3 regions of the Metaplanococcus flavidus genome follow, and region 3 is predicted to be linked to each of the others. Evidence: riboswitches for the same ligand, from Rfam matches in the RefSeq annotation. Region 3 holds a riboswitch; each other region holds the start of a gene.
What was found. A riboswitch is a leader RNA that binds a small molecule or an ion and turns the genes downstream of it on or off. The one in region 3 is predicted to bind S-adenosylmethionine.
Positions count from the first base shown of each region.

Region 1: another riboswitch for S-adenosylmethionine. It lies ahead of ACFQ1X_RS02270 (5-methyltetrahydropteroyltriglutamate--homocysteine S-methyltransferase); the one in region 3 lies ahead of ACFQ1X_RS00575 (O-acetylhomoserine aminocarboxypropyltransferase/cysteine synthase family protein).
Region 2: another riboswitch for S-adenosylmethionine. It lies ahead of mtnK (S-methyl-5-thioribose kinase); the one in region 3 lies ahead of ACFQ1X_RS00575 (O-acetylhomoserine aminocarboxypropyltransferase/cysteine synthase family protein).

Region 1 covers NZ_JBHTKI010000003.1:194,460-205,237, forward strand. Annotated here, with positions in the region: gene ACFQ1X_RS02235 (S41 family peptidase) at 1-833, shown strand, start outside; gene ACFQ1X_RS02240 (hypothetical protein) at 853-1,197, shown strand; gene ACFQ1X_RS02245 (NAD(P)-dependent malic enzyme) at 1,389-2,603, shown strand; gene ACFQ1X_RS02250 (STAS domain-containing protein) at 2,725-3,588, opposite strand; gene ACFQ1X_RS02255 (sodium-dependent bicarbonate transport family permease) at 3,606-4,628, opposite strand; gene ACFQ1X_RS02260 (DUF2294 domain-containing protein) at 4,789-5,163, opposite strand; gene ACFQ1X_RS02265 (hypothetical protein) at 5,495-5,911, shown strand; gene ACFQ1X_RS02270 (5-methyltetrahydropteroyltriglutamate--homocysteine S-methyltransferase) at 5,819-6,946, opposite strand; SAM riboswitch class I at 7,090-7,195, opposite strand; gene ACFQ1X_RS02275 (AAA family ATPase) at 7,426-8,355, opposite strand; gene ACFQ1X_RS02280 (hypothetical protein) at 8,627-8,845, shown strand; gene ACFQ1X_RS02285 (sodium/glutamate symporter) at 9,142-10,551, shown strand; gene arr (NAD(+)--rifampin ADP-ribosyltransferase) at 10,723-10,778, opposite strand, start outside.
Region 2 covers NZ_JBHTKI010000012.1:100,772-111,549, reverse strand. Annotated here, with positions in the region: gene ACFQ1X_RS09475 (hypothetical protein) at 1-691, shown strand, start outside; gene ACFQ1X_RS09470 (VOC family protein) at 1,028-1,408, opposite strand; gene ACFQ1X_RS09465 (alpha/beta hydrolase) at 1,380-2,066, opposite strand; gene ACFQ1X_RS09460 (DUF4395 domain-containing protein) at 2,189-2,599, opposite strand; gene mgtE (magnesium transporter) at 2,679-4,037, opposite strand; gene ACFQ1X_RS09450 (1,2-dihydroxy-3-keto-5-methylthiopentene dioxygenase) at 4,192-4,725, opposite strand; gene ACFQ1X_RS09445 (methylthioribulose 1-phosphate dehydratase) at 4,752-5,378, opposite strand; gene ACFQ1X_RS09440 (2-hydroxy-3-keto-5-methylthiopentenyl-1-phosphate phosphatase) at 5,375-6,040, opposite strand; gene mtnW (2,3-diketo-5-methylthiopentyl-1-phosphate enolase) at 6,044-7,258, opposite strand; SAM riboswitch class I at 7,330-7,439, opposite strand; SAM riboswitch class I at 8,065-8,218, shown strand; gene mtnK (S-methyl-5-thioribose kinase) at 8,297-9,475, shown strand; gene mtnA (S-methyl-5-thioribose-1-phosphate isomerase) at 9,479-10,540, shown strand; gene ACFQ1X_RS09420 (sugar ABC transporter substrate-binding protein) at 10,537-10,778, shown strand, end outside.
Region 3 covers NZ_JBHTKI010000002.1:36,092-46,869, reverse strand. Annotated here, with positions in the region: gene ACFQ1X_RS00615 (iron ABC transporter permease) at 1-501, shown strand, start outside; gene hmpA (NO-inducible flavohemoprotein) at 773-1,948, opposite strand; gene ACFQ1X_RS00605 (RrF2 family transcriptional regulator) at 2,138-2,572, shown strand; gene ACFQ1X_RS00600 (pyridoxamine 5'-phosphate oxidase family protein) at 2,606-3,031, opposite strand; gene ACFQ1X_RS00595 (hypothetical protein) at 3,071-3,304, opposite strand; gene ACFQ1X_RS00590 (STAS domain-containing protein) at 3,485-4,504, shown strand; gene pepT (peptidase T) at 4,910-6,127, opposite strand; gene ACFQ1X_RS00580 (glycerol-3-phosphate acyltransferase) at 6,221-6,862, opposite strand; SAM riboswitch class I at 6,996-7,111, shown strand; gene ACFQ1X_RS00575 (O-acetylhomoserine aminocarboxypropyltransferase/cysteine synthase family protein) at 7,219-8,508, shown strand; gene metX (homoserine O-acetyltransferase MetX) at 8,521-9,534, shown strand; gene ACFQ1X_RS00565 (helix-turn-helix domain-containing protein) at 10,227-10,457, opposite strand; gene ACFQ1X_RS00560 (DMT family transporter) at 10,566-10,778, shown strand, end outside.

The DNA of each region.
Region 1 (10,778 bases), on a different contig from region 3:
TGACTGTCCTTAGAGATGAAGTGAAGTTTACTTTGCCATTGGCAACGTATGAACGTACTCCTTATACACCCAGCTACACACTGGAAAAGTTAAATCCTGATACTGTATATATGAAACTCACAGACTTTGGGCAGGAAAAGCCCATCTTGGATTTGCTGGACAAGCACAAGGAGGATTTTAATCGTTCCACCAATCTGATTATTGACGTCCGCGTGAATTACGGAGGGAACGATCTGTTTTATTTTCCCCTTCTCGATTACGTATTTGAAGGGCCGACACCATTCAAAAGTTTGTTTAACAAAGATGAGGTCATGTATACGAATTACACAGAGCGGAATTGCCGGCTTTGGACAAATGAACTGAAAGGATATCTTGCGCAGGAGTTGGATGCAGAGACTGAAAAGTGGGCGCATGGAGAAATTGAGTTGTTTGAAAAGAATAAAGGAAAAGGCCTTCAAACCGTTCAGGAAGAAATGGACTACACAATCCAGGGACAGGCTGCGCCACAAAATGTCTATGTCTTAACTGATGTGACTTGCGGAAGTTCGGGGGATACATTCGCCAGTAATGTGAAAAAATCACCAAAAGTTAAAGTGGTCGGACGGCCAACCATGGGGATCGTGGATTTCTGCAATGTGGTCAATGTGGATTACGGCGACTATGAATTTGGTTACAGCATTTCCAAAATGCACGAAAACTATTACACAAACGAAACAGGCGTCAAGCCGGATATCGATATTCCTTGGACACCGCGGCATTTGGAAGAAGATGTGGATTTGAAATATGTTTTAGAAGAGATTGAAAGCAAGCCGATAGTCGCGAAAAGAGTCTGATAGTAGGAGAGAACCGCTAATGAGTATAAGTAAATTTCTTTTGGGCATTCTTTCAATTGTGCTTTTAACTTTAGCTGGATGTACATCCACTTCATCACAGGACTGGGCGTCTAATTTTATTGTTTTGGACGGGTATATTTATATAGTTAGCGATGAGTATACTGAAAATGTCGGAGAGGTAATAGGGCAAGTCACACATTACTCGGATCAGGAAGCCACGTATGCAGGGAATTTTTCTAATATGTATGAGGAAGGAACAAAATATTATGAGATAGAAGGGGTTAGTAGAGAGGTCGCTATTGCTGTTGAGGAAAATGATAAATATCGGATTGCCAACCAGAATGGAAAATACGGTGAGAAATAATCGTGTGCCGCCTTGGGAAGTGAAAACCCCTCTCCGAAAGTTAAAGCGAAATAATTTTTATGCCCAGTATATTGCTGGGTTTTTCTTATATCTCAGTCAAAAGACTGAATATTCTTTAATTTAAGCCTAAACACTTCTAATCTCTCACTATTTCTTTATAATGAACAATTATGGCAGAGGGAGTGGAAGCGATGACGAAACTGAGACAGGAAGCGCTGCGGATGCACCGGGAACATCAGGGGAAGCTGGAGATTGTTTCAAAAGTCGCTGTGAGAAATGAGTATGATTTGAGTTTGGCATACTCTCCCGGTGTCGCCGAACCGTGCAAGGAAATTGAGCGGGACAAAGAGGCCGCATATGATTATACGATGAAAGGCAATACCGTCGCTGTTCTGACGAATGGCACGGCGGTGCTCGGCCTGGGCAACATCGGTCCGGATGCTTCGATGCCGGTCATGGAAGGGAAAGCAGTGCTCTTGAAGAATTTTGCCGGTGTGGACGCGTTTCCCATCGCTTTGAAAACGGAAGATCCGGAAGAAATTATTCGGACAGTGAAATTGCTGGAGCCGGGATTCGGTGGAGTGAATCTGGAGGATATAAAAGCTCCTGAGTGTTTTATTGTGGAAGAGCGCTTGCGAAAGGAAATGGATATCCCGGTGTTCCATGATGACCAGCACGGCACGGCGATCGTTACGCTGGCAGGGTTGATCAATGCTTTGAAACTGACCGGCCGTGTCGTTGAAGAAACGAAAGTGATTGTGAACGGAGCGGGTGCCGCCGGAATTGCGGTGGTGAAACTGCTGAGCGGATTCGGCTTCCCGAATATTATTATGTGTGATACAAAAGGAGCAATTTATAAAGGGCGTCCGAATGGCATGAATCCGTATAAAGAGCAGGTTGCGGGAATGACCAATTTTAATAAAGTAGACGGCAAACTGGCAGATGTTATCCGTGGAGCCGATGTGTTTATCGGCGTCTCGGCTGAAGGGGCGTTGACGCAGGATATGGTCCGCTCCATGAATGTCGAGCCGATCATCTTCGCTATGGCCAATCCGAATCCCGAAATTCTGCCGCATCTTGCGAAAGAAGCCGGCGCACGCGTTGTCGGCACCGGCCGTTCGGATTTCCCCAATCAAGTCAATAACGTGCTCGCGTTTCCGGGGATATTCCGCGGCGCACTCGATGTGCGGGCAAGCGACATCAACGAAGCGATGAAAATTGCGGCCGTTGGAGCAATTGCCGGATTGCTGGAGGAAGATGCGCTTCACGATGATTACGTGATCCCGGCACCATTTGATCCGCGCGTTGCTCCGGCCGTAGCTGAAGCCGTCGCCCGGGCGGCTGTCGAATCGGGTGTGGCGAGGAAGCCGGTTGGTGAGAAAGTGAAAGTATTGGCTGAGAAGTAGAAGAAGACCCCGTACTCTGAGAGTACGGGGTTTTTTGATTTGGCTTCGATAAAGAGTGGGACAACGTGTTGTGCGGAAAGGGAAATCTTGTTCAGAATTCGGTAATTTTATTTCTTCGCAGCTATTGAAGGTTTTCCTTCTTCAATGCCTGGATCAGTGTATTGGTAATTTCAATATTGCTGGAGTCAAAGTTTGATTGGATGAAAAGTTTTGCGATATCCGGGCCGATGCCTGTAAGCACCGTTTTCACCCCAAGGATTTTCAGGCCGGCAAATAAAAGGAAGAGTTGTTGCACATCTCTTTGGTCGGTCATTCGAACGCCTGACAGGTCAGTAAACAGCTTTTCCAAATTGTTGTCGCAACATTGTTGCAATGTTTTTTCACAGATGATCTGAGATTCGTGTTCAGTGATTTTCCCGGTGATGGGCAGCAAACCTGTACGTTCGGTAAGAAGGAGGAGGGGTGCGATCAGTTCCGCAATCGATTCCGGGCGGACGTCCATTTTTTGCTGTAACAAGGCTGAATGCTGAACAGCGTATTGCAGAATGAGTTTATTGAAGGCTGCTGTCACTTCCTGATTCCATGCTGTTACTTCTTCCTGTGAAATGTAATTACGATACAGTGAGATAAATACTTCAATCAGTTGAAGGTATTCTTTTTGTACATGGAAAAGTTCATCCAATGCTAACGGAAGAGAAGTGGATAATATTTCCTCATCCTTCGGCGAACGGATTATCCACTCCCGAAAATTTTCCTGGAATTCATCAAACTCTTTCGTGATCAATGAACGAAACAGAAGATGGAATTCAGAGTTGGGCTCTCCAAATTTTCCGGGCAATTCCGGAACGGAAGTGCCAATGATTTCATCGGTACTGTGGTTCGCTATCTTGTTACTCTCTTCTGCAGGTCCCTGGTTGCTGTCATTGAAATAGTCTTGTAATTTTAAGTCCGTCAGCATTGTTGCTCCACCTTTCTTTAATTGCATCCGTCATCCATTCGAATTTACTGGCTAAATTGTGCTAAAGCAAAGTAAAAAGGGATTCCAACGATTAAGTTGAAAGGGAACGTAACGCCAAGAGACAGGCCCAGGTATATCGACGGGTTCGCCTCCGGAACGGACGTCCGCAAGGCTGCTGGTGCGGCGATGTAGGAAGAACTCCCCGCAAGCACGCCCATTAGGACAACACCCCCAAGGGAGAGGCCGACCAAATTTCCAACCATGACGCCTGCGCTGCCTCCCAGCAGCGGGACACAAAGACCGAATAATAATATTTTCCAGCCGTGTTTGCTGATTTCAGGAAGGCGTTCTCCTGCGATTAATCCCATATTCAATAGGAAGAGAATTAATATGCTTCCATAAAGATCGATAAACAGTGGTTTGACTATGGATTCAGCGGTTTGTCCCACCAGCAGGCCGATGATCAGACTGCCCATCAACAGCAGGACACTTTTACCCAACAAGCTGTCCCGCAGTACTTCCTTGTCAAATAAATTCATGGCAGAAGCAAAATTCAACCCAAGTTTTTGCGGGTTTCCTGGAGCTGCAATTAAATCCCCTGGATCAGTTTTATGCAAAATCCGCAGTAACAGCAGGGAAATAATGATGGCGGGACTTTCCAATAAAACCACCATTGCATTCATAAAGCCTTCATAGCCGATTTCTTTCTTTTCCAGGAAAGAGATGGCAGCTCCATAGGTGACAATACTGACGGAACCATATGTAGCAGCCAGTCCGATGGAATTATGGAGATCCATTTTCATGAATAGCAGCGCGGCCAATACAAGGATTGGAATGATAATGCCCAAAAACAGGGTTCCTAAAATAGGCTTAATGACGGTGTGGAGTTCATAATGGGAAAGCTCCATACCGCCTTTGATGCCGATTGCCACCAACAGATAAATACTCAGGGCCTCACTTAAGCCGGCAGGGAATTTCAAATCGGATTTCACTAAAGCGGCAATTACCCCCAGTACAAAAAATAATACGACGGGGGATAATAAATTCTGGATCATAATATCGTACATTCTGATCATTTCTCCTTTATTTCCGGGTTGATTGTCCAGATTTTTGCATAAAAAAACCGGTATTATTCAACAGGCAAAGATAACGTTCATCATCGCCTATTGAATAACACCGGTTTACCAGCAGCTCAAGTTGCCTTGTTCTGAAAGTCTCCCATTATTCTTATTGTAATTTTTCCTGCAGATTTCCGGATAACCTGAATACCATGATGCGCTCTCCGGTATGGGTGCTGATGTCGGTATGAAAGCTTTTCACTTCTTCTCCCGTCAACTCCCGTATGACATTTCCTAAATATTCACGGCCGGATTCAACTAAATCAGAACGCATTCTTTTAACGGCCAACAAACCTTCTTTTGCATCACATAATTTATATTCTGCAGGCGTCAAAACACCGCTTAACGAAACAACCAGCATATCCCGAAGGATGTCTGTTTTTACAGAAACAGAGCCTCTGCCTAAAAAATCTTTTTCCCATTGTGTCAATGTCTTGCTGATCTCCGCTTCCAAAGATCCTTTTGTCCATTTGGTATGCTCCATCAACTGTCTCCCCTTATATAGAAAAACGGCATATTTCTATTCCTGCAATAAATGCAGAGATAAAAATATACCGTCTTATCCCACTCTTAACCAATGATTCCCCAAACTTTTTCATCCAATCAATAAGTGACTTATTAACTGCCTGCTCAAGCCTGAAACAGCATCTGGTTACCAGTTTAAATTTTACGGCTATTCTGTTGAAGTAATCATATCTATTCTGTTTTATTTTGTCAACAGCGTACTTTTTATGGTGGCGGACATACTGCAAAGACTGTTTTGGCGGTTATGTGCTTCGGTGGAACTGCTGTTTGACTGCAAGGCGTAGACAGCTATGAATATTGCTGGAAATAAAATCCAGTTGAGTAGCTGTTGTCTTCTCACTATATGGAATGTGGATCGTCGTCTTTTGGCAAATTGGGGAATCGCTGATAAAGCTAAGAAAATCGCTGATAAACCTTTAAAAATCGCTGATAAACTCATGAAAATCGCTGATAAAATGAGAATCGATGATAAAAGGAATAAAATCGACGATAAACCTTCAAAAATCGACGATAAACCCAAAAAAATCGACGATAAACTTCAAAAAATCGACGATAAAACTCCAGACACAAAAAGGAAGGCAAGCACATCTCAGCGCTTGCCTTCCTCATTAATTTCACTCACCAAAAATCTCTTCAGAAACCTCTACAATATATCTCAATTTATCCCATTGCTGCTGCTCGGTGAGTTTATTGCCGTGATGGGTTGATGCGAAACCGCATTGCGGGCTGATGCAGAGCTGCTCTAAAGGCACGTATTGAGCGGCTTCCGCGACACGGGCTTTAATGGAGTCTTTATCTTCGAGCTCACCGTTCTTCGAAGTGAAGAGGCCCAACACAACTCGAGGACCGCCAGCCGGAATGTGCTCGAGTGGCTGGAAGCTGCCGGAGCGTTCGTCGTCGTATTCGAGGAAGAAGCCATCGACTTTTTCTTTGGCGAACAGCGTCGGCGCAATCAGCGCGTAGCTGCCTTCGAATGCCCAGTCGGACTGGTAATTGCCGCGACAGAGGTGAGTTGTCACTGCAAGATCTTCCGGTTTGCCTTCCAGTACGCCATTTGTGACGCGCAACGCCAGATCGATCAGGTAATCGCGGTTATATTTGCCGTCGTTGAACGGAATGCCCGGTGCTGAGAGGCCGGCGATATAGACGTCATCAATTTGCAGATAGCGGACGCCTGCATCATAGAAAGTTTGGAAGGCATCGCGATAAGCCTGGATGACATCTTTCGCATATTCTTCCAGATCAGGATAGATGCTTTCGTTACGGATCCCCTGATTGAAAAACTGGTTCGGGCTCGGGATTGTCAGCTTTGGAATGGCGCGGCCGCCGACAATTTCCTTGAATTCAATAAAATCCTGGACGAAGGGATGATTTTCATTGAATGAAATTTTGCCGATGTTGCGGACGTCGTAAGCTTCCGTCTCGACATTTTTAAATTTATAGCCATGTTCCGGCGTGTATCCTTCAAAGCCGTTGATGTGCGCCATAAAATCGGTGTGCCAGAATGTGCGGCGGAATTCACCATCTGTTACAGCTTTCAGGCCGACTTCGATTTGCTTGTCGACGATTCGTTTAATTTCCGTCGTTTCGATTTCGCGTAATTGTTCTGCAGTGACGGTGCCTTCTTTGGAGTCTTTTCGTGCCTGGTGGATGCTTTCGGGACGCAGCAAGCTGCCGACATGATCTGCTTTGAAAGGTGCTTGTACCGTTGTTTTTGCAGTTTCTGAAATTGGGTTTGTCATGTGAAATTCCGGCTTTCTGTTTTTAGTCTGGTTTGCGATATTCAGCTTGCTCTTGACTTGGACTCCCTTTAACCGAGCTCCTTTTCCAATAGAAAAGAGGCTTTCTTCAACAAAGAAGAAAGCCCCTCAAAAAGGAAAGGTTCTTCTCATCTTCTAGGCTCGCGCCTATTGGAAGTAGCACCTTTGCCTTTCACAGGCAGGTTGCTGAGACATCACAGGGCCAAATCCCTCCGTCTCTCTAGATAAGAAATAGATTATTAAGTTAGTTGTTATTGGTTGTTGTTAACAATAAAACAGTTTTCAGATAAATGCAAGGAGAAATTACGTGAAAACTTCACGCGGGAGTATCTGCTAATAGAAATAATCCGCCTTTAAATAAAGATGATAAGTTTAGCCCAAATAAACCAAAATTGTACCGCTGTCGAGGAAACGAAAATAATAATTCATTGCCATGATGGCTCAAGCCTAAAAAAATATATTCAATTGATTATTTCCCACAGTTTTTCCAGCCGCTCGTAATTGTCCAAACCGATCCTCCTTTTCACTTTTCCGCGTTTGGACTCCATGCCGATTTCGAATTCATCGATCAGCAATAACACGTCATAGATAAATTGCATCGGGAACTGGAGTGATAACAGCACCGGATAAGCAAGATAGGCGCTGACATGTTCATAGCCATAGAAATTATCCAGTTCGATGGGCAGCTTTTTCCTGACATATGCTTTTCCTATGTCATGCAGTAAAATGGCCCAGGAAAGAAGCTCCAGTTCCTCCGGGTCAGGGACTTCTTTTTTGATTTCTTCGATGATTTTCCAATTTTGGTGCAGTAAGGCACGCATTTCTGCAGTTTTTGTCATAAATTTGGTTTCTTCGAAGCTTTGAAAAAATGTTTCACATCCTTCATATGACAAAGCCTTATCCTTGAGCTTTGCAGCGTTTATTTCTGCAAGTGGAGGTTTAGAAAGAAAGCGGATACTATCGAATTTTTCATCTTTCCGTGGCAGTTGGAAAGCACGGATATAGCGTTCAATAATAAGTTCAGGAACGCGGTCAGCATCGCTCCGCCGGCTATTGCGCTTTTTCAGCACATCATAGGGAGTGAGAAACACGATTGCTTCCGTTTCAGGCTGAAATTTTTCAATTCTGTTCAAGACGCTTTTTCTTCTCTTTGAGGCCAGATTTGTTGCATCATAAATAACATTGGTTCCATTTTCCAAGTTAAAGGCGGTCTGCTGGTACATTTCTTCAAATGTATGCCGATAATCGGGGGATTCGCCGGGCAGGCGGTTATGACGCATAATTTTATCAGATGACAGATGCACCCAGTCCTCATTGCTGAGAAGAAGTGCGCGGGCATAAGTAGTTTTTCCGCTTCCCGGCAGGCCGATCAGCATGATGAATTTTGTCATAACACACCTTCTTTCAGCTGGGTTGCCTGGATTATACCCTTGTAAACTATTCTCCATAATTGAATCGTGTCCCTGCAAAATCCTTTAAGAATATTGAATGGGAGTCGTGTCCAGCACAAGGGTAATCGAAGGTCCCACAGCAATCATGAAATAAATCCTTCAAGCGATCCTTGGAATATACTATACTATGTATAGATGAGATGACGGCTGCAACTTCTTGCCGGTCATCCGATGACGATCTTTCAAATCCATCGAAAAGGAGTTAATGATATTGCCTATATTAAACAACGTTCAAACTGGTCATCTATGGGGCATCCTCAGCCCGTTCATCATTCCGCTCGGCCTGACTTTCGTATTGGCGATGGTCTTGTTTTACATCTCGATGAGGATGGAGCCGGGAAAAAAACAAAGAACATTTTCAATCGTGACGCTGATTGTTATTCCTGTGAGCCTGATTGTGTTTCTTTATATTTCGTTATCAACCAGGTAGTTTGGTGCCAGGCTATCAGAAGGAAATTTCATGGTTGCTGCCATGGCGTAAGTGCAATTGAAAATCTGCAGGAAATCGTATAAAGAAATCATTGAGAAAGGCCTGGGAATCGTTTGGTTCCAAGGCCATTTTTTTATTCCGTATATTCTTCAAAAGCCGCGGGCAATCCTTATTTTTCCCTGTCAACTCCGCCCTCTTTTTTGGGGGTTTATATGGGGAAGCAGAGGGAACAGGTTTGTAAAACTTATATTCGGTTCGGAAGCGTCTTTGGATGATCATTCGGGAGGGATGATACGATGTCTGCGGAGATGGTTGGATTCAGCATATTATTGATCGGTATTTTATTGTTGATAGGAAAATGGATTCGCGTCAGTTTTTTTGTGTTTCAGAAATACTTCCTGCCCAGTTCCATTATTGCCGGATTTATCGGCTTACTGCTGGGTCCTGAAGTATTGGGGGCATTGGTTGGGGTTTTCACTGACGGATCGGCTGCTGTTTCGAATGGGCTTTTTCCTGAGGCGGTTCTCGAATCATGGTCAACTTTTCCGGGGTTATTGATCAGTGTTATTTTTGCAAGTTTATTTTTAGGCAAAAAGATTCCCAAAATAAAAGATATTTGGCTTTTGGCCGGACCCCAAGTTTCGTTTGGCCAAACTATAGCATGGGGGCAATATGTCTTTGGCATTCTTTTAACCTTATTCATATTAACCCCATTTTTCGGCATCAATCCCATGGCTGGAGCATTAATCGAAATAGGGTTCGAAGGCGGACACGGAACAAGCGCCGGTCTGGCGAATACATTTCAGGAACTGGGGTTCAGCGAAGGCGCCGACCTTGCCATTGGATTAGCGACTGTCGGAGTTGTCTCGGGAGTTGTGTTTGGAATCATTTTAATCAATTGGGCTGTCAAAAGGGAGAAAGCAGTTGTTTTGAAAGACCCCAATGACCTGCCGGAAAATAAACTTCGTGGCATTACAGAACCGGAAGAACGCCCGATTGCAGGGAAAATGACGACAGAACCAGAGTCGATTGAACCTCTTGCCCTGCATGTTGCTGTGTTGGGAGTCGCCATTTTAATCGGCAAGCTATTGTTGGAAGGGCTTATCTATTTAGAGTCGGTTACCTGGGGCGCTTGGACGGATACTGAAGTCCTCTCCTATATGCCCTTGTTTCCTTTAGCAATGATTGGCGGTGTCCTGCTGCAAAAGGTTTTTGATCGGTATGATAAATACAAACTCGTCAACCGGAAAATGGTGCTGCGTATCCAAGGGCTTGCTTTGGATTTCCTGATTGTCAGTGCTGTGGCTACTTTATCTTTAACAGTTATAGGAGACAACCTGTTTCCATTTATCCTGCTGGCTTTGACTGGGATCGCCTGGAATACCATAGCGTTTGTTTTTCTGGCGAACCGAATGATTCCGGAATATTGGTTCGAAAGGGGAATCGGCGATTATGGCCAATCAATGGGAATGACTGCTGCAGGTTTGATGCTTATCCGGATTGCTGATTCAAAAGACGATTCGAAAGCATTGGAAGCATTCGGATACAAACAATTGATGTTTGAGCCGGTTGTAGGCGGAGGATTATTTACTGCAGCATCACTTCCCCTTATTTCACAATTCGGACCTGTACCAGTCTTAATCTTTTGTTCAGCCCTTATGCTTATATGGATCGGAATCGGTTTGTTTTATTTCGGTAAAAAATAGCAGTCACGACTGCTGCAGCAGTATTTGGGTTTCAGTTCAGAATCCCTTCAGAGCGGCTGTTTTAAATTGATGATGCTGCGCTGGTTTTTGGTTAATTCGTGCTGTACTTGTTGGACGTTTCACAAACAGCCTTCAGGTTGTTCCAGGTTTGCTCTGTGGAAGATTCTTCGCTTAATCGATTATGATGTCCTTGCCCTGTTCCCATAACGCTTTCAAAGAAGTAAGCA
Region 2 (10,778 bases), on a different contig from region 3:
CTTCCGGTTTTCCGCAATGATGATGAAAAAGGAGAGGGAGTTCAAGCTGAAGGTGTTTCCGAATCTCGGCATGGCGCTCATTTTTCCGTTTTTATTTATCTTCAATGAATTGCGAATCCGAAGCCTGGAAGATATTTCAGAAGGCAATATGTATCTGTTTATCTATTTCTGTAATATCCTCATTCCGGGTACGATTTTTATGCTGAAATTCTCGGGCAGTTACAAAGGCGGATGGATTTTTAAGGCGGCGCCGCTCGCCAGGGAATCAGCTGCCTACAGGGCGGCCGTCAAAGTGTTTCTCGCCAAGCTCTATTTCCCTGTATTCCTGCTGATCGGCGTTGTATATGTCGGCATCTTCTCGGTCCGCATTGTGCCGGACCTCGGTGTTGTGCTGCTGAGCGCGATCCTGCAATCGTTGATTACATACAACATGATGAAGGAAGAGGAATTCCCGTATACGCGCTCCTTTGAATTCGCACAGGATGCAGGCACCTCCCGTATACTCCTGCTTACGCTGATCATCGGTGCCTTCGTCGGCGTCCATTTCATCGCCAGAATGTTCGATTATGGCATCTATATTTACATGGCGCTGCTGATTGCAGCGATTATCGTCGGATGGCGCAAAGTGTTTCCGGAAAATCGGAAGCAGGCCGATGTGAAGGTGGCGTCTAATGCCGAAGCTGGGATATAAGTGCAGGAGAAATTGTTTGGAATATTATGCAATAAATATTTCCGAAGACTGAAATAATGAAACAGAAAGTATTTGGAACGATTTGGAAAGTATTCAAGTCGTTTTGGAAAGTATTTCGTCCAAAACAGAAAGTATTTCAAGGTATTCAGCAATTATATCCAAATAAATGGAAATACCAGCTTTCTCAGACGCATGCTTCTAAAATAAAACACACTGAATTCATCGGATGGTGGCTGCACAGCGGCCACCATCCCCGGAACATTCGCCCAGGCGAATGTTTTTCCGTTCCAAAGAAAAAGTCCGAGACGGCTGTGGCCGTCCGGACTTTTTTACATACTATGAAGCAACCCGATTACTCGTGAGTGCGTGCGTATTGTCCTCAGTGTCCACAAAGAAGGCCATCCAGGTTTCGGCCGGACCATTTTTGACGACGCAATGGGGAGGTCCGCTGAACACAATACCGCGTGATTGGAAATCGGCATAGGCTTGCTGAATATCCGCCACCTCAAAATACAGGACCGAACTTGCGTATGCGAATTCTTCTTTTTCCGGCAGGCTCAGCATGAGGCGCAGCCCCTTGCAGTCGAAAAATGCCATCGAATCCGTATTGAACATTATGGGAAGCTCCAGTTGTGTTTCATAAAATTGGATGGCACGCGCAAGATCTTTCACCGGCACACCGATCTGATTAATTTTTTGGATGGTAGTTCTTGTCATTGACTTGTTCCTCCTTCTGAAACTTTTCAATTTCTGCCATGATTTCTTTCAGTATATCGATGGAAGCAAGGGTCTTCCCAGGGATCTCCAGACTATGGTCGGTGCCGGGCACCAATTGAAGCTCCATTTGCGGATTCGTTTTTATTTGATTACAGCGTTCGGCATCATAAACCGGATCTTCATCGCCAATAAACCCTAGTGAAGATTGCGGAAACGTGCGCATGGCGTCAAATACATCTGAACGTTGAATGAGCGGTGTCAGCCAGATGGCTTTAGCTTCACGAAACACCGGACGCTCCAATTCGGACGCCATCGCAATGGTGCCGAGCGATTTACCGATCAGGCAGAAATTCTCGTAAGAAAATTCAGCCGTCACCTTGTCGATGATTTTTGCCACATCAAAGCGGATCGCGTCGCTCAGTTCTTCCATCGAAAAGCCGTCGTAAAACGGTTCGTTGTAACTGTAATTTACGATCAGCACATCGGAGCCATGATGAAGATGAATATTCGTCGCGTAATGCAGCAGTGGCGCCTTTGCTGTGTAGCCCGCACCTGGCAACACCACCGAAAGCCGTGCAGAAACTTCCTCTTGCCGGATCAGCAGATAATTAACCGTATTGCTCTTAAACCCTTCAATCGTTCCTTTTTCCAGTTTCATTGTTGTACCCCCTATTATTTCCAGTATAGCGAAATTTCGGAATTTTGAAACCGGAATTTAAAATTCAGCCATTTAAAAACACCTCATCAGGAGCAGTTGCTCCTGATGAGGTGTTCACATCTTTAATTCGTCCGCGTACGGTTATACTTCATCATCATCAAACGGTAACGGAGCGTGCAGCCGATGCAATAACCCATCAGCGCAATTCCGGCGGCGGCCATAACCATGATGCTGAAGATATAACCAAGCAGCGGAAGTCCTGCGATGAAGAAGGCGATCGATAATCCGAGGCACACCGTGGCAATCCACTGATTGAACAATTGCTGATCGCGGTCTTCCTGGACATATTGATCGGCCGGTTTTTTCAACAGCCGCTTAGCAGCGAGAATAACCGGATTTTTCTTTGTGGCCAATGTATAGACACCCACTGCGAAAGGCAGCAGCAGGAAGAGTGGTGTGATCAGCAGTCCGGCGATAACGGACAACACAATAAAACTTTGATTTATTTGAACGAGCGGTTTTGGAATCGTCATCATACAGCCCCTTTATTCTTTTGTTCATTATACCAAGTAATTTAATAGGAATAAAGGGAATAGAATTGGTGATTCATTTTTACATCAATTGTGAGATGAAAACTGTGGCGATGCCGAAATAGATCAACAGCGAAAGAATATCGTTGATTGTCGTGATCAGTGGGCCGGAAGCGATGGCCGGGTCAATATCTAATTTAAACAGAATCAAGGGAATGATGGTGCCTGCGATCGTCCCGATAATCAGCGTCAGAAGCAGCGAGCTGCCGACAACGAAGCCGAGCACGAGGCTGCCCTGCCAGAAATAAGCGATGCCGGTAATCAGCACGGCGCAGATCACACCGATGATGATGCCGACCCATAATTCCCGGACGATCAGTTTGATGCTTTGTTTGAAATCGGGTTTCTGCGACACGAGCCCGCGGACGACAACCGCCAGTGACTGTGTGCCAGTGTTGCCGGTCATGCCCGCGATCATCGGCATGAAGAACGTCAGGGCGACCACAGTTTCGAGTGTCGCTTCGAAGCGGCTGATGATGCCGCCTGACAGCAAACCGATGAACAATAAAAGCACAAGCCATGGCAGGCGCCGATAAGCAGCGATGACCGGTTTCGTTTTGAAATCGATCGATTTACCGGAAGCGGATAGTTTCTCGATATCTTCATTGGCTTCCTGCATCACGACATCGATTACGTCATCGACTGTTACAACGCCGACGAGCCGGTTATCACCTTCCACAATCGGCAAGGAGACAAAATCGTAGCGGCTGATCAGGTTGGCGACTTCTTCCTGATCCGTCAGCACATCCGCTTTCACAACCCGGGAGTACATGACATTTTTAATTTCTTCGTCAAGTTCACCCAACAGCAGATCCTTATAGGACACAACTCCTTCGAGGCGTTTATTGTCATCGACGACGTACAGGTAGTTCAGGAATTCGGCATAATGAATAAAGTGCTTGATCTTATCGATCGCTTCGCGGATCGTGTAATGGCTGGGAATCCAGACATAGCGAGGGTTCATGATGCGCCCTGCAGTTTCAGGCGGATAATTCATCAGATTCTGGACGATCGACGATTCGTCGCTGTTCATGTTCGCGAGTAATTCCTCGGCACGATGGGGTTCGATATCCGCAAGCAGCGAAGCGAGATCATCGTTATCCATCCGGTCGAGAACTTTCCTGGATTCGTCTACGCCCAGTTTTTGCAGAATTTCAAGCTGCTCCTCGCTGTCCAGCTCATCCATCAGTTCCGTCAATTGTGAAGTTGTTAAGTAGAGAAGGAACTTCGTCCGGTGCTTGACCGGAATCCGGAGGTAATGCTGCGCCATATCATACGGCTGCAACTCATCCATGACATCCTGGAACTCCAGGATCCGGCCTTCTTTCAGTGACTGGACAATCGCCAGCGTAATTTCGTTTTCGGTCATCGATAATGTCATGGGAATCTCTCCTTGAATCTACAGAACTTCAGCCATTCCCGCTAGCGGAAACACTATGTTCATTATCATACAGTATTCCCGGAATGCACAGACTTGAAAAGTGGATTTAAATAAAATAAAAAACCGCAGCCAAGGCTACGGTTTATCTGTCATTTCAGCTCTGTACGCTTTCTTCCTGGTATACCGGCACCCAGCCTTCCGACGTAACGAAGATGCGGACGGCGACGACTTTGCGGTCATCGGACAACGTGAAATAATGCGTGATGTTTTCCGGTACGGAAATCAGATCGCCCGGCGTCAGGTGGACTTCAAAAAAGCGCTCGTCTTTGCCTTGAATGATGAACACGCCGTGGCCGCTGACGATATAGCGGACTTCGTCGTCTGTGTGGATATGCTTGCGCTGGAAGTTCTTCAATAATTCGTCGAGCTTCGGATTGGAATCGGACAGGGAAATCACGTCAGCCGCTTTGTAGCCGCGGCGCTCGGAAATGTCATCGATTTCCGCTTTGAACGCCTGAAGAATTTCTTCTTTCTCCTCATCGCTCAAATCGAATTTTTCACGGAGCGGTTCCGGCAATTTTTCGATATCCCAATGCTCATAGACAACTTCCTGCTGCTCCAAAAATGCTGCGACTTCGTTTTGTGCTTCAATTGTTTCGTCGGTACCTTGAATTTTGATGATTGCCATTAGTAATCTTCCTCTCTGATTGGGTTTTATTTTAATTGGAGAAGGGCGAGCTGGTATTGAAATAAAAACTCGCTCGCTTCCAGCAATTTCTTCGCTTCAAACGCATCTTTGCCCCACACGGTGATGCCGTGGTTGCGAATCAGCACGGCGCCTTTATCGGCGGACAGATGTTCTTCGAAATCTTCAGCCAGCCGCGGGATACTGGCGTGGTTGGTAATGATCGGTATGGACAGCACCGCATCTTCGTCCCACAGGCCAAATGCCTTGATGAGTTCCTGCCCTTTAAAATCGATTTTGCCGTCGCGCCCGTAAAGCTCCGACAGGACGTTGTTGGCAACGGTGTGGACATGCAGGCTGCAGCCGGCGCTTGTTTTATTGAATATGGCGCTGTGCAATAAAGTTTCGGCGGAAGGTTTCAGGTGAGTGGTTTCGACCGGTTCGCCGTCCGCGCCGACGAGGAGGAAATCCTCATCGGTCCGTTTAGATTTATCCTTGCCGCTCGCCGTGACCAGAAACTGGAGCGGCTCACTGTTCACTTTGATGGCAAGATTGCCGCTCGTGCCCATGAACCAGTCGCGGGCGGCCAGCACATCTTTGACGTCCGCCAGCTCCGACCATTTTTCCTGTAAATGGTTTAATGTCTGTTGAGTCATGACCGCACCCCCAACTTCGCCTCGATAATTTCCGTAACATCTCCGAAATTTTCAAAAGGTTCATAAGGAATGTTCAGCTCTTCGCATTTTTCAATGAGGAAATCTCGGGCGATGACCAGGTCGGCATACTTTGCCGCCTGCAGATCGGTGATGGAATCTCCGATGACGATGCTGGTCGCACCATCCGCAAGCAACTTCCGGATGATTGATGGCTTGCAGCAGCCACAGCCCTGGCTCGCACATTGTTCGTCGCAGCCGTGCGGGAAATCGATTCGGATCAAGTCGCCGGAAAAATTCGCTTCATTGCAATAAATGCCTGCGAACGGTCCGAACGGTTCGAGCAGCGGATAGACGAAAAAGTCGATGCCGCCGCTGACAATATAGAGCGGAATATTGTGCTGTCTGGTGTAAGCGACGAATTCCCCGAAGCCTTCCCGAATCTCTGCCTGTTTGAGCACATAGGCGATTACTTCATCCTCTTTGGAGGATGGCAGGAGAGAGAACATCCTTTGGACACCTTCACGTATGGAGATGGTTTGTGCGAGAATCTCATCTTTGATGGGTTCCCAGCCAGGTGGATCGAAATGCTTCATGATGGCGATTAAATTATCGTTTGTCGTGATTGTGCCATCAAAATCACAAAAGATGATTGGTTGTTTCATAACTTACCCCCATAATTCCAATGCTGTTTTCAATTCCGGCTGCTGTTGGCTGGCATTTTCCAGTGTTTGATCCTTCAGCACCGCATCGACCGCCTGGCGGAAAGCTTTGCCGCCGCCTGCAGCACCGTCCGGATGTCCGTGGACGCCGCCGCCTGCATTGATGATACTGTCGATTCCGAAATCATTGACGAGTAACGGCACGAGTCCGGGATGGATGCCGGCGGAAGGAACCGGAAACGTCGGTTGCAGCAGGCTTTCGTTCGTCAACTGCTCGCCGAGAGAGAGTGCCGCTGTCTTCTCCATGGCAACACTGCCGTAAGGGGAGGGAAACAGCGAGAAGTCGGCACCGGCGTAACGCGTCAGCTTGCCGAGTGCCAGCGGAGCCGCAACGCCGTAGAACGGGGAAGAAGTGAACGCGCCGCTGAATGCTGGGTGCGCCATCAGCGGCAAAGCGATGTCATCGTCTTCCGCCAATTCCTGTAGCACATCAAGTCCGTATGCATGAACATTGAAGAGTAGGGCATCGGCGCCGAGTTCGCGAGCGCGTCTCGCTTTATCGCGAAGCTGGGATGTGCGGCCAGAAAGGTTGACTGCGTATAACGTGCGATGGCCGGTTTGGGTGTAGACTTCATGCAATACTCCTTTCGCTTCGGTGATGCGCTGTTCAAAAGGAGTCAACGGATTGTCGAACAGGATTTCGTCGTCCTTGACGAGATCGACACCGCCGAGCGCCTGCTGTCGCAGTTGTGCCGTTAAATAATCAAGGTCCCGGCCAATCACACCTTTGAAGATGCTCATGACGAGCGGGCGGCCATGGACGTCGAGCAATCCACGGATGCCGTCGATGCCGAAGCGTGGTCCCGGGAATTTTTTGAGCAAACCTTCTTCAAAATCGAGATCCAGTAATTTCACTTCGCCGTCGAGTGACAGTTTGCCGAAAACGGTGGTCAGGATGGCCGGCAAATCCGCCGAGAAGTTTGCGCTTGGATAAGAGATTTTGATATGTGCTTTGATTGCATCCGGCTTCAGTGGATGAGGACTTTGTGGAAATTCCTCCACCGATACCACTTCGCCTTTATGCTGCTTCAATTGTTCCTGCTCGAGTAGCGGCAAGTCGGTCCAGGATCCGATCGTCAGTCCGAGGGCGATGCCTTCCGCTTTCTTTTCAAATGACCCCGCTTTGCCGTATACCTGGTAGCTTGCTGACAGTCTGCTCATATATTTGCACTCCTTTATATAAAAAATAAAAAAACCTCTTCAAATAAGAAGAGGTTAAGGGCGTTAACGACTTCTTATTTCTCAGCCATAGCTTCTGGCTGCAAGAATTAGCACCGTGTCCATCGCTGGACCGGTTGCCGGGCTTCGTAGGGCTTGTCCCTCCACCTGCTCTAAATAAGAATTGGATATTCGGTTGGGTTTGTTGCAATAAAGTAATTCTGATTATTCCATGTGTGAAGAATTCTGTCAACAAGGAATTGTGAGAAACTTCTTAAGGAGAGATGGCGATGGGGAAATTGCAAAGTTGGAAGTGAGTGGGTGCCGCTCATGATCCGGCAGTTGGTGCAGCAAACCCATTCGAAATCACTGAATTCCCTAGAATCGGCCGGCAGTAAACGCCATTATTCCTCAAACGTCGAACATTTTTAGAGAAAAGCAGATGAAACCTCGACCGAAACCAGACTCCCTTTAACAAGCCCGACGAAACTGCTCCATAACCATAAAACAAGAAATGAAAAGCCTTCGCCTCCAGCGAAGGCTCCCTTCAGACACTGGAGTTTTTCGCACAGCGAAAAACATCCGCTTAAAGGGCTTTGATTTTTATAGGAGTGAGTGGGCAAGTGCAGATCACTAATCAACATAAATTCTTCAAAAAAATTTCCGTACAAATTTATCCGTATTTCTTCTATAAAAGTCTCTAAATTGGGATGTTAAGGGTCTTCACAATTTCAAAAAATCTTGTTGACAGTCAATTCTGACTCGTGATAGGATTCAACTCATAACAAAACTTCATACAAATTTTAGTACTCTTATCAAGAGCAGGCAGAGGGAAATTGGCCCTATGACGCCCAGCAACCGACCGTAATACCTTCGTGAGAAGGGGCGCTTTAGCGCCGGGATGAACATCCCGCAAGGCACGGTGCTAATTCCATCAGAAATTTTATTTCTGAAAGATAAGAGGCATGGAACCTCTTTATTCTGCGCCTCTTTCTTTCGGGAAAGAGGCGTTTTTATATTGAATTTGAGAGGAAGATGACCATGACAACTACAGCAATTTCCACATATGAGCCTTTGACGGAAGCGGCAGCCATCGAATTGGCGGCAGGGCTTTTGACGGAAGGCGCAAATCTTGAATGCCGGGAAATCGGTGATGGCAATTTGAATTATGTCTTCCGCGTGAGCGACCGGGAAAGCGGCAGAGGCATCATCATCAAGCAGGCGCTGCCTTATGCCAAAGTGGTGGGCGAAAGCTGGCCGCTGACACTGAAGCGTGCCGCGATCGAAGCGGCGGCACTCCGGAAGCACGGCGAGTTTGCAGCCGGCCTGGTGCCGGCAGTGTACGGCACGGATGACAAATTGGCCTACACAGTGATGGAGGACCTTTCACATCTGACAATTGCCCGCGAAGGCCTGATTCAAGGGAAGAGCTATCCGAAACTTTCCGCTCATATCGGTGAATACCTGGCGCAGACTTTATTCCATACATCCGATTTCGCTTTACATCCATTTGAAAAGAAACGACTGGCGGCGGAATTTTCCAATCCGGAACTGTGCAAGATAACGGAAGACCTGGTGTTCACCGATCCATTTTTCGACTACGAGACGAACGATTTCGAACCGGAGCTTCGGCAGTCGGTTGAGGCGATCTGGAACAATGACAGCTTGAAGCTCGAAGCGGCGAAGTTGAAACGCAGCTTCTTGACGGAAGCGGAGGCATTGCTTCACGGCGATCTTCATACCGGCAGCATTTTTGCTGATGACAATGAAACCAAAGTCATCGATCCGGAATTCGCGTTTTACGGACCGATCGGCTTTGATGTCGGCTTATTCCTTGCGAACTTAATTGTGCAAGGCATTACGCGGAACAGAGAAGGACGGGAGACAATCGTGCGGCATATTGAAAATACCTGGGACGTGTTCGAAACGCGCTTCACTGAACTGTGGGAAAGCAAAGGCATTGAAGACTTTAGGGATGTTCCGGGTTACCGGCAATCGGTGCTCCAAAAAATCTTCCGGGATGCGCTTGGCTTTGCCGGCTGTGAGTTGATCCGTCGCACGATCGGCCTGGCTCATGTCAAAGATCTCGACGGCATCGAAGACGCTGGACAGCGCATCCAATTCAAAAAACAGGCTCTCCGACTCGGGGAGACATTAATCATAAAACGCAGCGAACTGACTTCCATTCAGGATGTGACGGCGCTGGTAGAGGAGCTGTAGCAAATGGCGATTCCCTTATCAATTCAATGGATCAACGGCCAGTTGATCATTCTGGATCAGCAGAAACTTCCGCACGAAACGGAATATATTGCACTCAATACGATTGAAGATGTATATGACGCCATTGTTACCTTGAAAGTCCGCGGCGCACCGGCCATCGGCATCACGGCGGCATACGGATTGGCGCTTGCCGTGCAGCGGCATGACACAGAAACATTGGAAGTTTTCCATCATTACGTCAAAAAGGATGCGGTTTATCTTGGTTCATCGCGTCCGACGGCAGTCAATCTGGTGTGGGCACTTGGCAGGCTGCAGCAATCGATTGGATCGGCGCAAACAGTGGCAGCGGCAAAAGCGCAAATTCTGGCGGAAGCAAAACGCATCCATGAGGAAGATGAAAAAGCATGCCGCACCATCGGCGGCCATGCACTGGATTTATTGGAAGGCCGCTCGAGAGTCATGACGATCTGCAACGCCGGTTCGATTGCAACGGCGAAATACGGCACAGCACTGGCGCCATTCCATCTTGGCAAGGAACTGGGGCGTGAGTTTGAAGTTTATGCCTGTGAAACGCGTCCGGTGTTTCAAGGGGCGCGGCTGACGGTGTGGGAGCTGCAGCAGGCAGGCGTTGATGTGACGCTTATCACAGACAGCATGGCCGCCCACACGATTGGTGCGAAAGGCATCGAAGCAATTATCGTCGGCGCTGACCGCATCGCGGCAAACGGTGATACAGCCAATAAAATCGGAACTCTCAATCTGGCCATCCTGGCCGCTGCCTACAACATTCCGTTCTATGTAGCGGCTCCGGTTTCGACATTCGATCTGCAGATTCCGGATGGCAAAAATATTCCGATTGAAGAACGGTCAGCAGAAGAGATCACCCATAGTGCCGGGCAGCCCATCGCACCGAATGGCACAAAAGTCTTTAATCCGGTATTTGATGTAACGCCGGCACAATACATCACAGCGATTATCACGGAAAAAGGCATCATCCATCCGGATTATGAGCGGAATATAATCGATGTTTTTACAACAGTTAGTGGAAAAGGAGAGAAATCATGAAAAAACAATCATTTTTAATTATTGCGGCTTTATTATTTATCAGTATTGTATTGGCGGCGTGCCAGCCGAAAGGCGAGACGGTGACAGAAGCGGAAACGGATTCAGGGGAGAAATCGGAAGCGTCGGACCATGAGCTGGCAGGCAAGAACGTGGCATTGATCCTGCAGCAGAATCTGGGAACATTTTCAGCACAATACATAGCAGGCGTTGAAGAGCAGGCTGAGAAATTCGAAGGCAG
Region 3 (10,778 bases):
ACACAAATTCTGGTCGTCAAAGCGAAATTGGCTGTGGCAAGCGCGCTCGTCTGGTTGTCCGGCAGCACGTACGCGAAAGGATGGGACGATGTCCAACTGGCATTGATCCTGTTTGCATTATTTATCTGGCCGGCCGTTTACATCACCCGCAGTCTTGACACTTTGACTTTCGGAGATGATGTTGCTGGAGGGCTCGGACTGAATATACGCTCGACACGCGTTTGGGCGCTTGTTGTCGGTGTGGCGATTTCGACTGCCGCCGTTTCCATCGTCGGCACCATCGGCTTTATTGGTCTGGTAGCTCCGCATATCGCAAGGCGTCTCGTCGGTTTCCGTCATTTGCCGCTGATGCTGTCATCCGGCCTGATCGGCGGACTGCTGCTCGTAACAGCCGATTTCATCGGCCGTATCCTGATTGCGCCGAATGATATTCCGAGTGGACTCATCGTCGCCTTAATCGGCACGCCTTATTTGCTTTATCTATTGAAGAAAATGAAATAGTAAAAAGGCCTGCCAACTTGGCAGGCCTTTTTACAGCTTATTGAGAAAGAAACATTAAAACCGATATTCCGCAAAACAGCTTCGAAGACATTAGCCGATGCTTGCGTGGCTAAGTCTTTGCGACGAAGCAGCGCAGCGATGCAGGAGCACGGTTTTTACGCCCAGTTAACTTAGTGTACCAACCGAGTGGATCTCGCCCTTCGTCGAAACGAAGTTGGAAAGCCAACTCCGTTTCTGTCTCTGTCTCTGCATCGCTTCGCTGTCACTTTTCTTATTGAAGCGCAACAGCAGGACCGAAGAATTCGAAATGGATCTGTTCGTCCGTCATGCCAAGTGCACGCAATTCAGTGATCATGCTTTCCATGAATGGGACCGGGCCGCAGACGTAAACTTCACCGGTAACATCGACCATTTCCGCGAGCACTTCACGCGTGATAAACCCTTCCGGTTGGTCAGAGTATAACGTTTTGTATTTTGCGTTATCCATTTTTTCCACATATTTTCGGATATCTTTATCAAACGCATGGAAGCTTTCATTGCGTGCTGCGTGAAGGAAAGTGGTCGGACGTTCAGGCGTCATCGTAGCAACCGTTTCGAACATACTCATCATCGGCGTGATGCCGACGCCTCCGCTGACAAATGCGACAGGGGATTCTTTCGTTGCGTCCAGAACAAATTCACCTGCAGGAGCGCTAACTTCAATGACATCTCCAACGTTTACTTCATCATGGAGATAGACAGAGACCCGCCCGTTCGGATCATTGTCCCTTTCCGATTTAACGGAAATGCGGAATTCATCCGGTTGGGCCGCTTGGGAAAGGCTGTATTGGCGGTTGAATAAATACTCTTCGCCTGGAATGGTCAGGCGTACGGAAATGTATTGCCCGGGTTCGTAGGCAGGCACATTGGAGCCGTCTGCCGGAGTTAAATAGAAAGAAATGATATTTTCGCTTTCTTTTTCTTTTCTGGCAACCGTAAAGTTCTTAAAGAATTTCCAGCCGTTTGTCTGGTTCTCCATTTTTTCGTACATGTCCTGTTCCACACCGATAAACGCATCGGCAATGACGCCATAGGCTTCAGCCCAGGCATTGATGATGTCATCCGTTGCAGCTTCGCCCAACACTTCTTTGATCGCTTTCAGCAAGTATTCGCCGACAATCGGATAATGTTCTGGTTTAATGCCGAGACTCACGTGTTTATTTGCAATTTGGACTACTGCCGGGAGAATTGCTTCCAGGTTATCGATATGGACAGCAGCCGCATAAACGGTGTTGGCCAAAGCGGCTTGCTGGCGTCCTTGTTTCTGGTTGGCGTGATTGAATATATTCAATAATTCAGGATGTGCCTCAAACATATTTTTGTAAAATACAGTTGTGATCGCAGTTCCGTGTTCTTCCAGGACAGGTACAGTGGATTTAATGATTGCTCTTGTTTCGTTTGATAACATTGTCAATCTCTCCTTTTGTTTTCTATACTTTGACTATATACCGCTTTGAGTTTTAAAGATATATATTAAATACCACTTTAATATTTCAGACATATTTACAGTCACAGAAACGCCATATGGCTGTCGGGTGCTTTAGCTGTATTGAAGCCCTATCAACCTATATAATGAAGAGATAGGAAGGTGAAAAATATGAGATTAACGATGTATACGGATTTTTCACTGCGGATTCTGATTTATCTTGGTTCCAAGGAGCCAGGCACTTTATCGACTGTCCAGGAAATTTCAAGTGCTTATAATGTTTCAAAGAACCATTTGATGAAAGTGACCTTCGAACTTGGAAAAGCCGGATTCATTCGCACTGTGAGAGGAAGAAATGGTGGAATCCAATTGGCGGACAAACCGGAGAATATAAATGTGGGGACTGTCGTCAGAAAGATGGAAGACGATTTTCACCTTGTTGAATGTTTTGATCCCGAACACAATCGCTGCCCGATAACCCCGGTCTGTGGATTGCGGGGGGTGCTGGGTCAGGCGCTTCATGCATATCTAGCGGTACTCGACGGTTATACACTGGAAGATCTGCTGGCGAATCGCCAGGGATTGCGCGAAATATTAAACACATAAAAACGGCCCGATGGAAGAATCGGACCGTTTTTATTATTGCGGTTGAAGGTCTACAGGTTCCTGGCCTTTTTTATTCATAAGTCGTACATGTTCGGGATGGATTCGCAATATCATCAGGTTCGGATCATCGGGTCCGGTGAACCAGCCCTTGAGATGATCATTCCATACTTTGTTGATGATTTCGGCATCATCATGAGCAGCCATTCGTCCTTCGATTTCAAGATAGGCATCTCCCACGCCTTCACCTTCGTAGCCGAGCAATATATGGGCATGCGGATTGGCTTCCAACTCATCAACTTTCTGCGATTTCCGGCTGGTGGCCGTGTACAATGTGAAGCCGTCGTGAAAAAATGTCATATACCGTGTATGTGGTTTGTTTTCTTTGATCGTCGCCAGGACACCGACTTTGCTGTCATCTAGAATCCCCAACGCCGCTTTTTTTGCTTCTTCCTGATTCATCGTCTCACTCCTTAAATTCTTTTATTTCCTGAAGCTGTTTTATGAACCTGGATTCTTTTCTTCGCTTGAAGAATCACTTTTGGTATCACGTGGATTCTTTTCTTCCTGCTGTTCCTGCTTCAGGTCTTCGAGTGGAATCGTATCGACGTTCATCTCTTCTTCATGCATTTCAGAAAGTGATTCTTTATCAGTTTTGGATTGTTCGGGATTGTCCATAGGAGCGCCTTTTCTTTCTTCGCGGTCGTCTTCAGTAAAATGCTTTTTATCTGACATCAATGGAACACCTCTTTCGGTTAGTCTTATCTGTATATTCCTTTTCCTGTTAAATTTAAAACATGGAAGTTCAATCGCATGCGTGGACATAAACCTTGGAGTCCCGGTGGTTTGAATTAATTGCCGAACCTTGTTTAGAAATATGGTAAAATATGATTATCGTGCGAGAGGAGTTATTACATGAATACACAACATTCTATTAATGTAGGTGGATTAAGCTTTGAATGGGATCTTGAGAACGGGAAATTTCTGTTTGAAGGACAAGAATCTGTCCTTTTCTGGACTTCAACTGCAATGAAAATGCTTTTTGATACTATAGAAGAGATTGCAGGAGAAGATGCAGCTGGTGTGGTTATGGAAACGACGGGCTACCGGCAAGGTATGGTAGTCGGCAGCTATTTCTCTGAGATGGAGGATGTAGATGTAGCACAGGCCGCAGCATTAATCACCAATACATATGCATCAGCCGGATGGGGAGTTGCGGAAATTCATAATCTGGATGTCGATGATAGTACTCTGGAAGTCCATTTGAAAAACAGCTGGGAACATAAAATCAATGTCGCCCAGCAGAAAACAACCGGAGGAAATTTTCTTCCCGCACATTACGCAGGAATTTTCACCGAACTTTTTGAGAAGAATATCTGGTATGAAGTTGTTCATTACCAAATCGATGGATTCAATGAAAGTATCATCCGTTATTTCCCCTCAGAAAAAACTATTGAAGAAAACATTCACCGGCTGGCCCGGGCGAGTGAAGCGCGTGAGATCCGACAGCTTGAGAAATTGGTGGAAGAAAAAACTTCCGAGCTGACGATGCTCATAAAGGAATTGTCATCACCGATCATCCCGGTGCTGGAAGGCATCGTAGTGGTTCCGCTGCTCGGTACATACGACGAAGAGCGGTCAGAGGAATTGATGATCAAAACACTGCAGAATCTGCCGACATACAAAGCGAAATATTTGGTGCTGGATCTGACAGGCCTCAATAGTAATTTCAACCGTCAGGCGGCTGCCTTGATTGAAAAACTGGGTGCCACTGCCGGGCTTATCGGAACTGAGACGATTCTGGTGGGAATTTCGCCGAAAATGAGCATGGTGATCGGTGAAAGCGGAATTGACATCCTGAAATTCAATTGCTTTCAGACCTTGCAACACGGCATTCATTACGCGCTGGCACAGAATGGAAGAAGTATACTGTAAACAAAAAAATGCGCCCACTTGGGCGCATTTTTTCTGGCTGTCGAGAAACCGACAACTTTTTTAATCATTTCGCTCTAGGCGGACGCTTTCCTCGGGGAGCTGCCTGAGCCTCCTCGCTCGCTTCGCTCACTGCGGGGTCTCAGGACTAGCTCTGGTTCCCGATGGAGTCGCCGCCTGCCGCTTCATTCTGTTCTGTGCTGATAATGCAAGTGTTCACCTTCTCACATACAACACACTTAAAAGTCTATTCCTTTATAGAAAAAGAGCTGAGATATGGAGCAAAACAGCGAAGACGCCCAGGGGACCAAGCGAAGTGCTGAGATCCACTCGAGCGAAGCCTCGAGTTAGCTCAGCGCGAGCCCCCAGGCAAGCGAAGCTGTTTTGTGGAATATCGGCTTTCATTTTTTATTTTTCGATTTTCACCATTTCGACGATCAGCTGTGCAGCTTTTTCCATATTTTCTGCAGAGATGAACTCGTATTTGCCATGATAATTTTCGCCGCCTGTAAAGATATTCGGTGTTGGCATTCCTTTGTAGGAAAGCTGTGAACCATCAGTTCCTCCGCGGACAGGGACAATGTGGGGTTCGATGCCGAGCGTCTTCATGGCATTTTCTGCCGCGTCCACGATCTCCATGACAGGTTCGATTTTTTCTCTCATATTGTAATATTGATCTTCAAGTTCAAGAGTGAGCACGTTTGCTCCGAATTGTTCCTGAAGCTTTTGGGCTGTTTGCTGCATATGCGCTTTTTTCGCTTCGAATTTGTCTTTGTCAAAATCCCTGATGATATAGATTAAAGTAGCTTGCTCGACATCACCTTTAAAATTGTTCAGATGAATGAATCCTTCATAGCCTTCCGTCTTTTCAGGAACTTCATTTTCAGGCATAGCGTTCTGGAACTTGATGGCGATGGTCGATGCATTCAACATTTTGTCTTTAGCTGACCCGGGATGGACACTTTTTCCCTGAACAGTCAACTTTCCTATAGCTGCATTGAAGCTTTCATATTGAAGTTCACCAAGAGGGCCGCCGTCCATTGTGTAGGCGTAGTCGGCACCAAATCGCTCAACATCGAATTTATGGGGGCCTCGCCCGATCTCTTCATCCGGAGTGAAAGCGACACGGATTTTACCATGTTCAATTTCCGGATGCTGAATGAGATATTCCATCGCCGTCATGATTTCAGCGACACCGGCTTTATTGTCTGCTCCAAGCAGGGTGGTGCCGTCCGTTGTAATCAGCGTATGGCCGATGTAATTTTGCAGATCCGGGAAATCCTGGACGGTCATTGTAATCGAATCATTCAACGGCACATCTTTGCCATCATAATTGTCTACACGTTTCGGGTTGACGTTCTTGCCGGTAAAGTCGGTAGCTGTATCAACATGGGCAAGAAATCCGATAACTGGAAGCTCTTTGTCGGAAGTGGCCGGCAGTGTGCCGAATAGATAACCATGGGCATCCATATCTACGTCTTCCAAACCGATTTCTTTCATTTCTTTCTCCAATTCCCGCAAAAGATCCCATTGTCCGGGTGTGGACGGGGTTTCCAGGTTCTCGAAATTGGATTGTGTATCGATTTTTGCATAACGGATCAATCGCTCGATTAAAGTTTCAATCATGATTAAAGGCCTCCTGAAATATGTATTGTCCTTATTTTAACATGAATAAAAAGAAATCTGTAAATCTTGTAAGGAATGAAAAAAATGCAGCCCTCAATGGGAGTCTGCAGCTTTTTTTCGCAGTACGGCAGAGACTTTATTTTCAGAGCCATCCCTGATACGGTTGATATTTTCAAGATGTTTCCATAGCGACATTGCCATCAGTGCAAGCGCGATAACATAGGGCCACAAGCCTTCTGCCGGCCAAAACGCGATAATGATGAACATTGCATACAGGGCCAGCACGCCGATTACCAGATAATCTGTGGCAAGTGCAATGGCAATGAGGAGCGCCAGTCCGAGTAATCCGAGTTTCCAGTCCAGCGCAATCATCACGCCAATGACTGCTGCCGTTCCTTTGCCGCCATTAAATTTCATATAAAACGGAAAATTGTGGCCGAGAACTACCCCGGCAGCGATGAAAAAGAGGATCGCCCAAACCGTTTCTGCGGGCAGGCTGCTCGCGCCAAGCAAAAAGCGCATGGCCAGGACTGCGGCAAAACCTTTGGCAATATCAAGAAACGCCACCATTGCCCCGTATTTCCAGCCAAGAACGATTGCGGCATTCGCTGCTCCCGAATTTTTCACACCTGTTGATTTGATATTTTTGCCCGATAAAAGTTGTGCGACAACTGAGCCATGCAGGCAGCCAATTAAATAACCTGAAATAAGTGCGGAAAAAATCCATAAAATCATAGTTTGCCCCTGCCTTTCTTAATATTAAACGTATGAATAAGAAGGAAGTTTCAAAATTATCCGACAACCTCCTTGACAAAATATCGTATCATTATTTATACTTCTCAACAAGATGGAAAACTGAATCTGAATACTCTTATCCAGAGTGGCGGAGGGAATAGGCCCTGCGATGCCCGGCAACCAACAAGCAACCCAGCTTGGAAAGGTGCTAATTCCTACAGACTGGAACGACAGTTTGGCAGATGAGAGGAGGAAACTCCGTATACAGCGGCCCTCTTCTAATTAGAAGGGGGCCTTTTTTCTATTCCCTCGTCTACTTTAAGGACCATCTAATAAAATTTATGGAGGAATAAAAAATGACGAATTTCAAACCAGAGACACTTTTACTTCACGGCGGCCAGCAGCCCGATCCGGAAACAGGCGCACGAGCGGTACCGATCCATAAAACAACTTCCTATGTATTCCGGGATACAGAACATGCACAAAATTTATTCGGGTTGAAAGAAACCGGGAATATCTATTCACGTATTATGAATCCGACAGTGGATGTCTTTGAACAGCGTGTGGCGCTGCTTGAAGGTGGGACGGCTGCAGTCGCATTGTCTTCAGGAATGGCGGCAATCGCCTTTTCGGTTATGAACATCGCAGAAGCCGGAGATGAAGTGGTGGCGGACAGTAATCTTTATGGGGGCACTTATAATTTATTCGCAAAAACTATACCGCGCTACGGCATTACCGTGAAATTCGTCGATGGCACAGATCCCGAAAACTTCCGATCAGCCGTTACCGACAAAACGAAAGTTTTCTTTGGCGAAACTATCGGCAATCCGAGTCTCAATGTTTTTGATGTGGAGCGGGTGGCAGAGATTGCCCATGAATACAATATTCCGTTGTTAATCGACAATACATTCGCTTCGCCTTTTGGCAGCAATCCTATCGCGTTCGGTGCAGATGTGGTCATTCATTCAGCGACCAAATGGATCGGCGGGCACGGTACAGCAATCGGCGGAATTGCCGTGGATGGTGGGAAATTCAATTGGAACCATGAAAGATTTCCGAATTATACGGAGCCTGATGACAGCTATCACGGTATCCGTTATGGAATTGACGCGGAAGGGGCGTCTTTCGCGACAAAATTGCGTGTTCAGCTATTGCGTGATTTCGGACCCTCATTGAGCCCAGACAGTGCACATATTTTCTTGCAGGGCCTGGAAACGCTGCATTTGCGCTTGCCGAGGCACAGCAGCAATGCCGGAATTATCGCCGACTATTTACGCAGCCATCCGCAGGTTGAATGGGTCAATTACATCGGATTCGAAGATCATCCCTCACATGGACTGGCCCAAAAATATCTAAAAGATACTTTTGGTTCAATCGTCAATTTCGGCATCAAAGGCGGAAGGGATGCTGGCAGGAGAGTGATTGATGGAGTCAGCCTGTGGTCCCATGTGGCAAACGTGGGAGATGCAAAATCGCTGATCATCCATCCGGCATCCACAACGCATCAGCAATTGAACGCAGAAGGATTGGAACAATCCGGTGTGACAGAAGAAATGATTCGTCTGTCGGTCGGACTGGAAAACCCGGAAGATCTGATCGCTGACTTGGAGCAGGCCATCAAAGCCGCAGCAGTTCAGCAAGTATAGGAGGAGAATGGCATGAAGACAGTAGCCATCGGGGATCTGGCATTGGAATCAGGAGTTGTGCTCGAAGGAGTGGAATTGGCATATGAGCGGAACGGCAATTTCGACAACCCGACAATACTGATTTGCCATGCATTGACGGGAGATCAGTATGCTGTCGGCACCGAAGAACAGCCGGGGTGGTGGAGCGGCATGGCAGGTCCCGGCAAAACTTTGGATACAGATAAATTCCAGGTAATCTCCTTTAATGTGCTGGGCGGCTGCCATGGTTCCACGGGTCCGTTATCAATTAATCCGCAAACTGGGGCACCGTACCGTTCGGATTTTCCATTGTTGACCATAAAAGATATGGTGCGTGCCGAATATCAAGCATTGAGAATTTTGGGTATTGAGAAATTAAAGACAGTTATCGGCGGTTCACTCGGGGGCATGAAAACACTCGAATGGGGAGCGCTCTATCCGGAATATATAGAAACAATCGTGCCGCTTGCGGTCACCCCGTCGTTCTCCAGTTATGCGCTGGCTTTTAATCACATTGGCATTCAAGCGATTGAAAATGATCCTGATTTTCAAAATGGACACTACACAGGATCCTGTGATTTCAAAGGGTTTCATCTTGCAAGGATGGCAGGGATGATCAGTTACCGGACCGGCAAACTATTTAACGAGCGCTTCGGGCGTTCCGGAAGTGGAAACAATTTTGAGGTAGAATCGTATTTGGATTATCAGGGCAGTAAACTGGCTCAGCGTTTTGATGCCAATAGCTACCTGATTTTATTGAAAGCTATGAACAGCCATGATCTGGAGGGACGGAAGGTGGCATGTCCGATTCTTTCAATTTCGTATACGCATGATCTTTTGTATCCGGCTGAACTGATGATTCCCTGGCTGGCAGAGCAGGCAGATGCATCCTGGGAAATCATCGAAACAGATTTCGGCCACGATGGATTTCTGGTGGAGTTCGGAAAATGGAGCGGGTTTGTCGGGAAGTTTCTATATAAAGAAGAACAGGTTAAGGCGACTCGATGAAACAAATATAAAAAAAGCATCCCGCAATTTTTGCGGGATGCTTTTTCTTTGTATGCTGTTCAGACGCTAACGGCAGCTTTTCGGTGTCCAGACTCCGGTGGCCCAGCTCTTCGGGTCATAAGTCAGCCCAGCTGCGTGGCAAAGAACGCCACTTCGCTGGTCTGACTTATGCCTTTCAGAGCTTAACGGGCACCGTCGCTTTTCGGTGTCCAGACTCCGGTGGCCCAGCTCTTCGGGTCATAAGTCAGCCCAGCTGCGCGGCAAAGAACGCCACTTCGCTGGTCTGTCAAAAGCCTTATTGCTCCTGTCTCTGCACCGCTGCGCTAGCTTCGAGACATGAAAGGGCGTTGCATCGCTTCGCTAGCTTCGTCGCAAAGAGGTGGACCAAATTACATTTGGTCCACCTCTTGCCTTTCAGAGCTTAACGGGCACCGTCGCTTTTCGGTGTCCAGACTCCAACGGCCAACTCCTCGAGTCGTAAGCCACTCTGGTGTCTAGTCTCCAGTGCCTAGCTCTGACAGGCATAAGTCAACCCAGCTATGTGGCAAAGAGCGCCACTTCGCTGGTCTGCCTTATGCCTGTCAGAGCTGAACAGGCACTTCCGCTTTTCGAGACTGTGCGGCTGAAAACATGCCGCTTCGCCAGATCGTCTTACGCTTGTCGGAGCTGAGCGGCCGTTTCCGCTTTTCTTTTCAATCTTCATCTTTGATATCCACATCATCTGGAATCGGCGTCGCTTTCCATTCTTCCAATTGCTGTTTGGCAAGCTCGAGCTGCTGGAAATGGGTGTCGAATTGAGAGGTGTTGACCATGTATTGTTCTCCATCGTGCACTGCTTTGATGCGTCCTTCCAATATATATCTTCTGACTTGCTCTTGCGGCATGGACAAAAAAGTAGCAGTTTCCGGGACTGTCATATACATAAGATCGCCTCCTCTTTTTCTTTTATTATAATAGCTGGTGAGCAGTATCTCAAACGATTGGAATAATGGTATGGTAATTGATATAACTGGAAGTCAGAGGTGTAATAGATGAACGCAATGCCATATATCATGGTGCTGCTGGCGGCGATGCTTTGGGGCACAACCGGCACAGCGCAAAATTTCATTTCAGGGGAAGCGCATCCGCTGACAATCGGCGCATTCCGCCTGATGATCGGCGGATTTTCCTTGCTGCTGTTTGTATTAATGACAAAAGGTTTCAGCTTTCACAATATTCCGTGGCCGGCTGCTGTCGTTGCCGCT